3 regions of the Bacillus sp. S10(2024) genome follow, and region 1 is predicted to be linked to each of the others. Evidence: predicted binding sites of a transcription regulator. Region 1 holds the regulator's gene; each other region holds the start of a gene.
What was found. Region 1 encodes Rex, which represses fermentation and respiration genes when NADH is low (regulators of the CRP and FNR family bind a similar motif). Its sites were predicted from a motif close to TTGTGAAATATTTCACAA; they were not measured.

Region 1 (4,297 bases):
TGGCTCTCTCGTAATCAGCGTATACTTCTGGAAGACAAAGTTGTTCCTCTAATGCCGCGATTTGTTCTTCAATTGCTGCAATCTTTTCTTCTAGTTCTTCAATTCTACGCATACGTTGGCGTTCTTGCTTTTTACGTTCTTTTTCTTCGATGTAATTTAATTTTTCTTGTGCCACTTGTTTTTGTACAGGTTTATTTGTTTCTTGGTCTTCAAGTTCAGCGCGTTCGAGCATTTCATTTTTCTTTTCTATATAATAATCGTAATCACCGAGGTATTCCTCAGCTCCACCCTGGGATAACTCAATCACCTTTGTGGCAATGCGATTAATGAAATAGCGGTCATGGGAAACAAATAAAATCGTTCCTGGAAAATCAATAAGCGCATTTTCTAAAATTTCTTTGCTGCTTAAATCTAAATGGTTGGTCGGTTCGTCTAAAATAAGTACATTTGACTTTTGCATCATAAGCTTTGCAAGAGCTAAACGTGCCTTTTGTCCACCGCTTAAAGAAGAAACGGGTTTTAGAACGTCGTCACCAGAAAATAAAAAGTTCCCAAGTACTGTGCGAATCTCTTTTTCTGGTTGCATCGGATAATCATCCCAAAGTTCATCTAATACACGTTTTGATGATGTTAAGTTTGCTTGTTCTTGGTCATAATATCCGATAGAAACGTTAGAACCAAACGAAATAGTACCGTTTAAAGGGCGAAGTTTATCCACAAGAGATTTTAATAAAGTGGATTTTCCGATTCCGTTTGGACCGACTAGCGCAACACTATCACCTCTCGTTAATTGGAAACGAATGTTTTGAATAATTGGCTCATTCTCATAGCCAATTGTCACATCTCTTACTTGTAATACATCATTACCACTTTGTTTATCGATATCAAAGTGGAAAGAAGCGGATTTTGTATCGCCGATTGGTTTGTCCATAAGTTCCATACGATCTAATTGTTTTCGGCGGCTTTGCGCCCGTTTTGTTGTAGACGCACGGGCAATATTCTTTTGGATAAAATCTTGCAATTTTGTTACTTCTTCTTGCTGTTTTTCGTAACGTTTCATCTCTTGTTCATATAGGGCCGCTTTAAGGTCTAAGTATTTACTATAGTTTCCTGTGTACTTTCGACTTTGTTTATTGGAGATTTCATATACTTGTGTGACAAGTCTATCTAGAAAGTACCGATCGTGTGAAACGATTAAAATAGCCCCAGGATAACCTTGTAAATATTGCTCGAGCCACGTTAATGTATCGATATCTAAATGGTTGGTTGGCTCATCGAGAATAAGTAAATCTGGTTTTGTTAATAATAACTTCCCGAGAGCTAAACGAGTCTTTTGTCCACCGCTTAATGTGGAGATTGTCGTTCCGTGTGTTTCGGGAGGAAAACCAAGACCGCTTAAAACAGAACGAATATCAGCTTCGTATTGATAGCCGCCTTCATTTTTATAGTCTAATTGTAGACGATCATATTCTGCTAACAATTTTTCATAAATGGTTTCATTTGTGAAGTTCTCTTCTTTTCCCATTTCTTGTTCTAGTCTGCGGAGTTCTTTCTCCATGCGTTGTAAGTGAAGAAAGACCGTTAGCATTTCATCCCAAATTGTTAATGATGTTTCAAGACCAGTGTGCTGCGCTAAGTAACCGATAGATACATCTTTCGGCTTTATAATTTCGCCGCCGTCATGGGATAATTCTCCGGCAATAATCTTTAATAATGTAGACTTTCCTGCGCCATTACGCCCGACAAGTGCAATACGATCGCGCGTCTGTACTTCTAACTTAATGTTTGAAAGAATCACTTCGGCGGCGAACAACTTGGAAAGGTTATTCACTTGTAGTAAAATCAATGTTTTCACCTCAAATATTTTCTTAACTTTGCCATGATTATATTTCTCAATCATACTAAAAATAGTGTATAGTTGAACATAAATAGAGAAATTCTCTCTCTATTATACAAGGAAAACTATCAATGCTAAACTTCCGTACATGTTTCAATCACTTGAACAGATAGGAAGAGAGGAGGGGGTTGCATGGAGCAGCCTAAAATTCCGCAGGCAACTGCCAAAAGATTGCCTCTATACTATCGATTTATCCAAAACCTATCGTTATCTGGTAAGCAACGCGTATCATCTGCAGAATTAAGTGAAGCGGTGAAAGTGGATTCAGCGACAATTCGAAGAGATTTTTCATATTTTGGGGCATTAGGGAAAAAGGGATATGGCTATAATGTAAATTATTTATTGTCGTTTTTTCGCGAAACACTTGATCAAGACGATGTAACACGTGTAGCATTAATTGGGGTAGGTAATTTAGGTACCGCTTTCTTACATTACAATTTTACGAAAAATAATAATACAAAAATTGAGATGGCATTTGACGTTGATGAAGAGAAAGTTGGAAAAGAAATCGGCGGGATTCCAGTATATCATCTGGATGAGTTAGAAGAGAGACTATCGGGTGATATAAAAGTGGCAATATTAACAGTGCCTGCTTCTGTTGCACAAGCTGTAGCAGATCGCTTATCACATACGAGCATACAAGGTGTTTTAAACTTTACACCTGCTAGGCTAAACATATCAGAACATATTCGAATTCATCATATTGATTTAGCGGTAGAGTTACAAACGCTCGTGTACTTTTTGAAAAATTATCCACAATAAAAACGCAGGAATCTCCTGCGTTTTTATTGTGGATAATTTTTCTGGCTATCTTTTTTCGGTTTAGAAAAAAGAAGGCGAATTGCCAAATTAAAATCAACTGTTGCCATTATGGCAAGTAGTATTGTGTAAAAGTTCCAAATCGTGTCTTTCACACTTGTGATTGCTAAGTATGTAAATATACAACCTAGAAGAAAATACAAAGTTGCCATAACAAATGGTGAATTTCGCATGTTTAAAATCCTCCGATGAATCCTTGCAGTTTTTCAGCTTTTTCTAGATAGGGACGAAGTACGAATGTAATTAACATAACATTTGTATTCATCATAACATGAGCCATAATTGGTACAATAATTCGTTTTGTTTGTACGTATAAAAATGAAAAAACAAGTCCCATGGAAATATACACTAATAAATGTGTAGGGTCAAAATGAATGAGAGCAAATATAAGCGAACTTACGATTGCTGCGATAAAGAAGTTATATCGTTTATATAGTGTGCCAAATAGAATTTTTCTAAATACAATCTCCTCAAGAATAGGAGCAAATATAGATGAAACAATCATAAATAATGGCGCAGCTTTTATAATATCGATAATGTTTTGTGTATTTTCAGATTCTGCTTTAATTTTAAAAACTTGTGTTTCAATTGTGCCAGCAATAACTTGGGCAAATAAAGCAAGAAAAACTCCTAGAATAATCCACCCTATCGTAGCAGGTATGTTTGTTTTTCCGCGATTCCATTTTTCGGATTCTGTATCATTACGGAGTAACACAAGGATGATGATAAGAGCGATAAAGAAGCTAATCAGTCCCCAATGTGCACTTGCCAGTTGAACTTTTTCTTCAAAGGTCCGGTGTCCATTATTGTATACTCCGCTTTTTAAAAGAATCCATCCACCGATTATACCTGATAATTGCATCAAAATATATGTAACAATAACCCACCAATATTGTCTCTTCAATTTCGTAACTCCTTTTTGAATTTTTTGTAAAGAAAAAGGAAAATGCTCTATCCATAGAGAAAACAACTTATGGCATCTTTCTTATTGTAACATAGGAGAAGGTGAAAAAAAGATGGAATCTCTATCATGTGCAAGTTAAAAAACGCCATAGGCCCCTTTCTTTTTAGAGGAGGACGAGAGTAGTTGGCCGTGCTTAGAAGCAGTCAGAGCCTTTTCCTGCCACATACGATGTTTATAAACAAAGGGAGCAAGTAACGGTCATGTTGTATTTTGTATAGCAGTGACTTAATATGTCGGAAAATTAAAATGGATATATGTATCAATGCATCTTCCATTATGTAATTATTAAGTAAGGTATAAACACTTTGGAACAAGTGGAAGAGGGGATAAAATAGTTTTCCGAAAAATTACGATTTTTTCACTTGCAAAAGAAAATGAGATTCTTTATTATAATAAGTGTGTTAGCACTCGAAGTGTTAGAGTGCTAATAAATATAAAATTTACATAATAAATTGAGGAGGTTGTTGTTCATGCTAAAGCCATTAGGTGATCGCGTTATTATTGAACTTGTTCAGGCAGAAGAAAAAACAGCAAGTGGTATCGTACTACCAGACACTGCAAAAGAAAAACCACAAGAAGGTAAAGTAGTGGCAGTTGGTACTGGTCGTGTGCTTGAA
Region 2 (4,297 bases), 480 kb from region 1:
AAACTTTAACATTGGTTTATATGCTCGTCAACTAAAAAATATAACAAAATTGGGAAAGAATATGTAGTAGAAGCGAGTATTTTATATTGAGAAAAATATAAAAACATAAATCGAACACTTGTTCTTTTTATGTTTATTTGTTACAATAAAAGCATATGATAAGTAACGTTCCAAGCTAGAATCTACACTATATTGTATGTGTGTGAAGTTTACTTATGTTGTAAATAAGCTGGGTATTATAGAAATAAATATGAAACTTCTATTAGTAAGAGAACATCACTTGCTTATGAAACGCTCTTACTAAATTTCTTTATTTCGTCACAAATTGACCGCAAATCGCGGAAGAATAGCGAGGGGAGATTTCATAATGAAGGGGAATTTTTCAGTTGAGGCGTTTTGGGATAAAGTAAAAAATACAGCAATTAAGGCGGGGCATTCAGTCATTTATGCTAGCTTGTTGCTGTTTTATGTATTACAAAAACGAGATGTTCCAAAACGAGTAAAGCTTGTAATTATTGGTTCTCTTGCGTACTTTATTGCACCGATTGATGCGATTCCTGATTTTGTAGCTGGACTTGGTTATACAGATGACTTAGGTGCATTAACGGCTGCACTCGTACAAGCTGCAATGTATGTCGATGAAGAAGTAAAAGAACAAGCGCGTACAAAATTGGGAGAATGGTTTAGTTCTGAAGTGGATACGTCACTTATCGATCAAAAGTTAGATTCATGAAGTGAAGCGTCTAACGGAAGGAATGGAATATGCCATCAGGAAAAACACACACGAAGATAAACTTAGTTTCTCTTCCTATCGTATTATTTATGCTAGTTTCTTACGGGTTAACAAATTTTGATTTTTTACTTACGTTTGCGATTGGGTTTATTGTTGGGACGTACTTTTTAACGCCGGATTTGGATATTCATAGTGCCGCTTATCGGAAATGGGGATTACTTCGCATCTTTTGGTATCCGTATCAAACTGTGATGCCGCATCGCTCACCGCTTACCCATACCATTATTATTGGTGATTTAATTCGGCTTCTCTACATGCTGCTTGTTTTCTCACCGTTTTTATATGTGTTAAATAAAACGGTGCTAGAGGGAAATTTGCTTGGAATTGCAAAGGAGCATGAAATAGAAATTATCACGTTTGTACTCGGTGTTATAGCTGCTAGTACATTACATATTATAGCGGATGGCGTGAATACAAGGCGAAAAAAGATAATGCGCCGCAAACGGAGAAAAAGAAGATAGTAAAAGCACTTGCATATTGCAAGTGCTTTTATTCTTATAAATAAGAAACTGATTGAAAATGGATTTTTTAGTCAGCTTCTTACGTAAATATATTATCTAGCTGTGACATCTTTCATTGCTTCAGAAACACGATCAACTGCTGCTTTTCCAACATCTTCGACAGTATCAATTGCATTTTGCATCGCATCGCTTGCTGCTTCAATGCCGCGTTTTGTTTTAGTACGTCCTTCATCAATTGCATCTTGATTTCGATTTTGCTCAGACATTTTTTAGTCCTCCTAAAGTTAGTTTTCAACTTTAGTATAAGAAAATATTATTTTGCTATTCATGAATGAACTTTAAATCACAATGTTATCTCGTTTTTTATTGCAGAACATATAATCATATCATATTTGTGAAAAAGTGAACAAAGAAATTGTGAATAAAATTCGAAAAATAGGATTGTAAATAAAGGAAAATATGATAAAGTATAAATATAACATTTGTGAAAACGTTTTCTTGGGGACGTTTTATTTTTTTTTAGGTCTAAAGGTCTGATGACCTGGTGGTCTATTTATATGGTTGTTAGCGAACAGGAGATACTAGAAAGGAAGAGGGACTATGAGCACATGGACACAAATTTATGATCCGCTAGGTAACATTTGGCTTTCGGCAGCAGTTGCAATGATTCCAATTATATTTTTCTTCTTGGCTTTAGCAGTTTTTCGTATGAAAGGCTATGTTGCGGGATTTATTACAGTTGTATTAACAGTTATAATTGCACTTTTCGTTTATAAAATGCCATTTACGATGGCGATGGCAGCAACTGGTTATGGTTTTGCTTATGGATTATGGCCGATTGCATGGATTATCGTTATGTCAGTGTTTTTATACAAAATTTCAGTAAAAACAGGACAGTTTGATATTATTCGTGCATCTGTTCTTTCTATAACAAGTGATCATCGTTTACTTGTTATTTTAATTGGGTTTTCATTCGGTGCGTTTTTAGAGGGGGCAGCTGGGTTTGGTGCACCGGTAGCAATTACAGCTGCGCTTCTTGCGGGACTTGGTTTAAATCCATTATACGCAGCGGGACTTTGTTTAATCGCCAATACAGCGCCGGTAGCGTTTGGGGCTATGGGTATTCCGATTTTAGTAGCTGGTCAAGTAACAGGTATTGATCCTCATAAAGTAGGACAAATGGCTGGGCATCAATTACCGCTTCTATCATTATTTGTTCCATTTTTCATCGTATTCTTAATGGATGGATTAAAAGGTGTGAAGCAAACGTGGCCTGCATTATTGGTAGCAGGCGGCTCGTTCGGGATTACGCAGTTTATTACAGCAACATATCTTGGACCTGAGCTTCCAGACATTACATCAGCATTAGTAAGCTTAGTGAGCTTAGCATTATTCTTAAAAGTATGGCAACCAAAAGAAATTTATCGTTCTGGAAAAGGACAAGAAGAAGCAGCGGCAACGGTAGATGCTGATTCTACAGTGAATTTAGTAGCAGGAAAAGTTTTGAAAGCGTGGTCACCGTTTATTATTTTAACGGTAATGGTTGTTATTTGGAGCCAGAAATTCTTTAAAGATTTATTTGTTCCAGGAGGCGCGCTTGAAAGTTTAGTATTTAAATTTAAAGTTCCGGGTCTGCATAATTTAGTCATGAAGGCAGAGCCAATCGTTAATAAACCAACGCCGTATGAAGCTGTATTGAAGCTTGATATTTTATCAGCAACAGGAACAGCAATTTTAATCGCATGTATCATTACAATGTTTGTTTTAAAAATGAGTCCAAAACAAGCAGTAGCTACATTTAAAGAAACGTTGCAAGAATTAAAAATGCCAATTCTATCAATTGGATTAGTACTTGGTTTTGCATTTATTGCAAATTACTCTGGACTTTCATCGACGTTAGCATTAGCATTAGCAGGAACTGGAAGCTTATTCCCGTTCTTCTCACCATTCCTTGGATGGATTGGGGTATTCTTAACAGGATCAGATACATCTGCAAATGCATTGTTCTCAAACCTACAAGCAATTACAGCGCAGCAAGTAGGTGTGAAGGAAGTATTACTTGTTGCTGCAAATACAACAGGTGGTGTAACGGGTAAAATGATTTCACCGCAATCGATTGCAATTGCATGTGCGGCAGTTGGACTTACTGGGAAAGAATCGGATTTATTCCGTTTCACAGTGAAGCATAGTTTATTCTTTGTAACAATTATTGGTATTATCACATATATTCAAGCTTATTATTTAACGTGGATGATTCCGTAAACAACAACAAGGGGGCCTCTCTTATCATGAGGTCCCCCTTTTTATTATTTCTGATAAGGGAAATGAACAGTTTTAATATGGTATAAATTGAAATGAAAATGTTGATTACGTGCTGTAATAAGTTCAATTTGATTGTCCGTTACTTCCGTTAATTTTCCAACTTTGTAAGCATGTATGCCTAAATCAAGTAATATAATATGTTGTTTTAGTTTTTTCAATTGTTCAGAAAACGTCCGGGCAAGTGTAAGTTTGGAGGCTGCTGGTGATAGTTTTTCTCTTTCTAATCCATAAGGCGTTTCAGCTTCTTGATAAGGAATAAGATATTTTACGTGATGAAATGGAATATATAATGTTTGATAGACAGGTGAGAGAAATACAAAATAGTCATTCATAATATGAGTGACATACCCATGTAAAAAATGTTCGTGTGATAGTGCGAGTTCAATATATTGTCCTTTTGCTACTTGTAGTGTTTTTCGAAGTGAAATTGTAGATTCGGTTGATAATATATCTTGTGGTAGTAAAGATTCTGGAATTGTGAGATTTTCAAAGAGTAAGGATTCTGTGGATGGAGTTAAATGTTGAATGTGTAAACTAGAGATATACATGTATTTTTCTCCATCATACAATACAATAATATCTGAGCCTTTATCAATCATAATTCCTTCAAATGGGAGAAGCGCCCCGGATATTGTTACTTGTATGGGTTTATTCATATATTTTTGTAAATGAAGCATAATAATCTCCTTTCTTGTAATTACATATGTTCCTTTTTCTCGCT
Region 3 (4,297 bases), 260 kb from region 1:
CAGATGATTCGGAACGAATTGCAAAAGAGCTTGATTGTATAGTCATAAGTAGTAGTGAAGCGCTCGGGAACGACGTTGGGCGTGCGGTAGGTGCCAAGTTTGCTAAGGGGGAAGTCTTGTTATTTTTAGATGGTGATTTTCCTATTTCTTCGTCTAGCCTCCGTTTTTTTCTCAATCCCATTTTACATGGACAAGCAGACGTGATTTTAAATAATTTTGATGATTTATTTAAGAAAAAGCAACGTCCGCATTCCATTACTGTCTGGCGCCAAATTTTAAATGATATAGTGAACCGAGCAGATTTACAAATTGACTCTATTTTATCAGTACCGCATGCGATTACGAAAGAAGCGATTGAAAGTATTGGTTATGATGCGTTATGTAATCCAATTGTTGCACATGTTCGATTAATAACGAAAAAATGGCGAATACAGAGGCATTGTGCAATTGATGTTATTACTCCAAATAAGTTTCGTCCAGCTGAGCATGAAGCATATGGGAATCAACTTGCACATGCAGAGCAAAGAATGATAGGGGATCATATAGAAGCATTAGGCGAATGGTTGGCTAATTATGATAACCGAGGGGCATATACAGATGGAAATAGGAGAAGAGATATTGTATTTGCCTTACGAGAGTTTGGTAATCAAGCATTGCCGTCATATTATAAAGGGTGGGGAGTTCAATCTAACTTATATAATGAGAAACAACTTTCTATTATCATTCCTGTTCAAAATGAAGAAATGACAATCGCAATGGTTATTCAAGAAGCACGTAAAATTGAACCGCTTGAAATTATCATTATTGTTAATGGATCAAATGATCAAACAGCAGCGATTGCAAAGCGGTGCGGTGCTACAACTATTGTGTATGAAGAAAGACTTGGAAATGATGTGGGACGTTCTATAGGTGCTCAAATGGCTAAAGGGGACATTTTACTATTTATTGATGGCGACTTTGTGATACCTGCAAAAGATTTGTACCCTTTTGCAAAAGCGATTGCGGACGGACAAGATGTCGTATTGAACGACTTAAATTATTATTTAGATTTACGAGCGCCATTACACCTTGTTACGGCGCTAAAATATGCTTTAAACTTAGCTTGCAATCGAAAAGATTTAGGGATAGGTTCACTAGTAGCTGTACCGCATGCGTTTAGTAAGGTTTGCTTAGAGTATATTGGATTTGATACTTTATTGTCGCCATGTGTGGCACAAGTAAAGGCGGCATTAGCGGGTTTCTTAATTTCCTGCGTGCATCGTGTGGATGTAGATCGATTAAATCGTATCCGTCCGGAAGAACATTTTGCAGTGCGGGGCCATGCCCCTGCTGTACTTCGAATTATTGGGGATCATATAGAAGGTATGTCATATGTGATAGAAGAACTTGATGTTCGAGGTGGTTTTCATGATGGAGAACGTAAGAGAGAAATATAATGGAGAAGGTGTACCGAAACAGGTACACTTTTTTCTATTCTGTTTCGAAAAAACTATAACAGAATAGAAAGAGGTAGTATTACAGTTTGCGATAAGTACGAATCTTATATTATAGAAAAGGTTTCCTTTATTAGAATGCCAAAAAAATGAAATTATTAAAATATGGGTTGATTTAACAAAGTTTGTAGGCAGGGTTTCCACTACGCTGATAGTGGTTTGTGCAATTATTCACAAACATGTCACAACTTAAACGTTCCTTTTTTTAAAAAAGTAGTATCCTAAATACGTGAGCTGTTATATAAAAAATCTAAGTCCTGTACTAATCAAAAATGGAGGAGATTAGGATGACTGAAGTATTAGAAAATGTAAAAAATGCATGGGAAAATTTTAAAGGTGAAAAGTGGAGAGCAGAGGTTGATGTTCGCGACTTCATTTTAAATAACATAAACGTTTACGAAGGTGATGATTCCTTCTTAGCTGCTGCAACAGAAGCGACAAAACAACTTTGGGATCAAGTAATGGAATTAACAACACAAGAACGTGACAATGGTGGCGTCCTTGACATGGATACAGAAATTGTTTCTACTATTACATCACATGGTCCAGGATATTTAAATAAAGATATTGAAAAAGTAGTTGGTTTCCAAACTGACAAACCATTTAAGCGTTCATTACAACCATTCGGTGGTGTTCGTATGGCAGAGCTATCTTGTGAAGCTTACGGATACGAAATGGACAAAGAACTAAGCCGTATTTTCAGAGACTGGCGCAAAACACATAACCAAGGTGTATTCGATGCTTATACGCCAGAAATGAGAGCAGCTCGTAAATCAGGCGTTATTACAGGTCTTCCAGATGCGTATGGCCGTGGTCGTATTATCGGTGACTATCGCCGCGTTGCATTATACGGTATCGATCGTTTAATCGAAGCGAAAAAAGCAGATTTAAATACAACGAGCAGTGTAATGAGCGAAGAGACAATTCGTTTACGCGAAGAGCTATCTGAGCAAATGCGTGCCCTTCAAGAATTAAAACAAATGGCAGCTTCTCATGGTTTTGATATTTCTAAACCAGCAACAAATGCACAAGAAGCATTCCAATGGTTATATTTTGGTTATCTTGCAGCAATTAAAGAGCAAAATGGTGCAGCAATGAGTCTTGGCCGTACATCTACTTTCTTAGATATCTATGTTGAAAGAGATTTAGCAAACGGTACATTAACAGAAGAAGCAGCACAAGAAATTGTTGACCACTTCATTATGAAATTACGTCTTGTGAAATTCGCAAGAACACCTGATTATAATGAATTATTCTCTGGTGATCCAACTTGGGTAACAGAATCTATCGGTGGTATTTCACTTGATGGTCGTCCATTAGTAACGAAAAACTCATTCCGTTTCTTGCATACATTAGATAACTTAGGACCAGCTCCAGAACCAAACTTAACAGTTCTTTGGTCTAAAAAATTACCAGAGAACTTTAAAAACTACTGTGCGAAAATGTCTATCAAAACATCTGCAATTCAATATGAAAATGATGACATTATGCGTCCAGAATATGGTGATGACTACGGTATTGCTTGCTGTGTATCTGCAATGAGAATTGGTAAACAAATGCAATTCTTCGGAGCGCGTGCAAACTTAGCGAAAGCATTATTATATGCGATCAACGGTGGTAAAGACGAAAAGTCAAAAGCACAAGTTGCACCTGAATATGCACCAATTACTTCTGAAGTATTAGATTTTGAAGAAGTTATGCGTAAATTTGATGTGACAATGGAATGGTTAGCAGGTCTTTACTTAAATACATTAAATGTAATTCATTACATGCATGATAAATACAGCTATGAGCGTATCGAAATGGCACTTCATGATACAGAGATTATTCGTACAATGGCAACAGGTATCGCAGGATTATCTGTAGTAGCTGACTCTTTAAGTGCAATTAAATACGCGAAAGTAAAACCAATTCGTGATGAAAATGGTATTGCGGTTGATTTTGAAATCGAAGGAGATTTCCCTAAATACGGTAACAATGATGACCGTGTAGATGAAATGGCAGTAAACCTTGTAAAAACATTTATGAACAAGCTTCGTAAACATAAAACATATCGTAACTCTGTTCATACAATGTCAATCTTAACAATTACATCTAACGTTGTATACGGTAAGAAAACTGGTAACACACCAGATGGCCGTCGTGCTGGCGAACCATTTGCACCAGGTGCAAACCCAATGCACGGACGTGATACAAAAGGTGCACTAGCATCATTATTATCTGTTGCGAAATTACCATATGAAGAAGCAAGAGATGGTATTTCTAATACATTCTCTATTATTCCAAAAGCGCTTGGAAAAGAAGAAGATGTACAAATTCGCAACTTAGTATCTATGCTAGATGGATATGCTATAAAAGAAGGTCATCACTTAAATATTAACGTATTTAACCGTGAAACATTAATGGATGCAATGGAACATCCTGAAAAATATCCACAATTAACAATTCGTGTATCTGGTTACGCTGTTAACTTCATTAAGTTAACTCGTGAACAACAAATTGACGTTATTAACCGTACAATGCACGAAAGCATGTAAGTAAAAAGTTTCCCTCTGTTTTTCATAAGACAGAGGGGAGCTGTTTTAATAGAGGAGGAAGTAACATGGTAAAAGGAAGAATTCATTCTGTTGAGTCTTGTGGTACTGTTGATGGCCCAGGGATTCGTTATATCATCTTTACACAAGGGTGTTTACTACGTTGTCAATATTGTCATAATGCGGATACGTGGGAGATCGGTAAAGGGAAAGAAATAACAGTTGAAGAAGTGATGCAGGATGTTACATGTTACCTTCCTTTTATGGAAG

Region 2: a site for Rex is predicted at 1,647-1,664, ahead of AB1280_RS19280 (lactate permease LctP family transporter). Genes of this name have one in related genera too.
Region 3: a site for Rex is predicted at 1,653-1,670, ahead of pflB (formate C-acetyltransferase). Genes of this name have one in related genera too.

The regions. Positions count from the first base shown of each region.
Region 1 is NZ_JBFLUR010000002.1:3,306,121-3,310,417, reverse strand. Features, by position in the region: gene AB1280_RS16690 (ATP-binding cassette domain-containing protein) at 1-1,846, opposite strand, end outside; gene AB1280_RS16685 (redox-sensing transcriptional repressor Rex) at 2,030-2,659, shown strand; gene AB1280_RS16680 (YdiK family protein) at 2,683-2,889, opposite strand; gene AB1280_RS16675 (CPBP family intramembrane glutamic endopeptidase) at 2,892-3,620, opposite strand; gene groES (co-chaperone GroES) at 4,151-4,297, shown strand, end outside.
Region 2 is NZ_JBFLUR010000002.1:3,788,738-3,793,034, forward strand. Features, by position in the region: gene AB1280_RS19265 (YkvA family protein) at 368-733, shown strand; gene AB1280_RS19270 (metal-binding protein) at 763-1,254, shown strand; gene AB1280_RS19275 (hypothetical protein) at 1,347-1,520, opposite strand; gene AB1280_RS19280 (lactate permease LctP family transporter) at 1,855-3,516, shown strand; gene AB1280_RS19285 (DUF2642 domain-containing protein) at 3,561-4,253, opposite strand.
Region 3 is NZ_JBFLUR010000002.1:3,047,118-3,051,414, reverse strand. Features, by position in the region: gene AB1280_RS15540 (glycosyltransferase family 2 protein) at 1-1,436, shown strand, start outside; gene pflB (formate C-acetyltransferase) at 1,781-4,030, shown strand; gene pflA (pyruvate formate-lyase-activating protein) at 4,096-4,297, shown strand, end outside.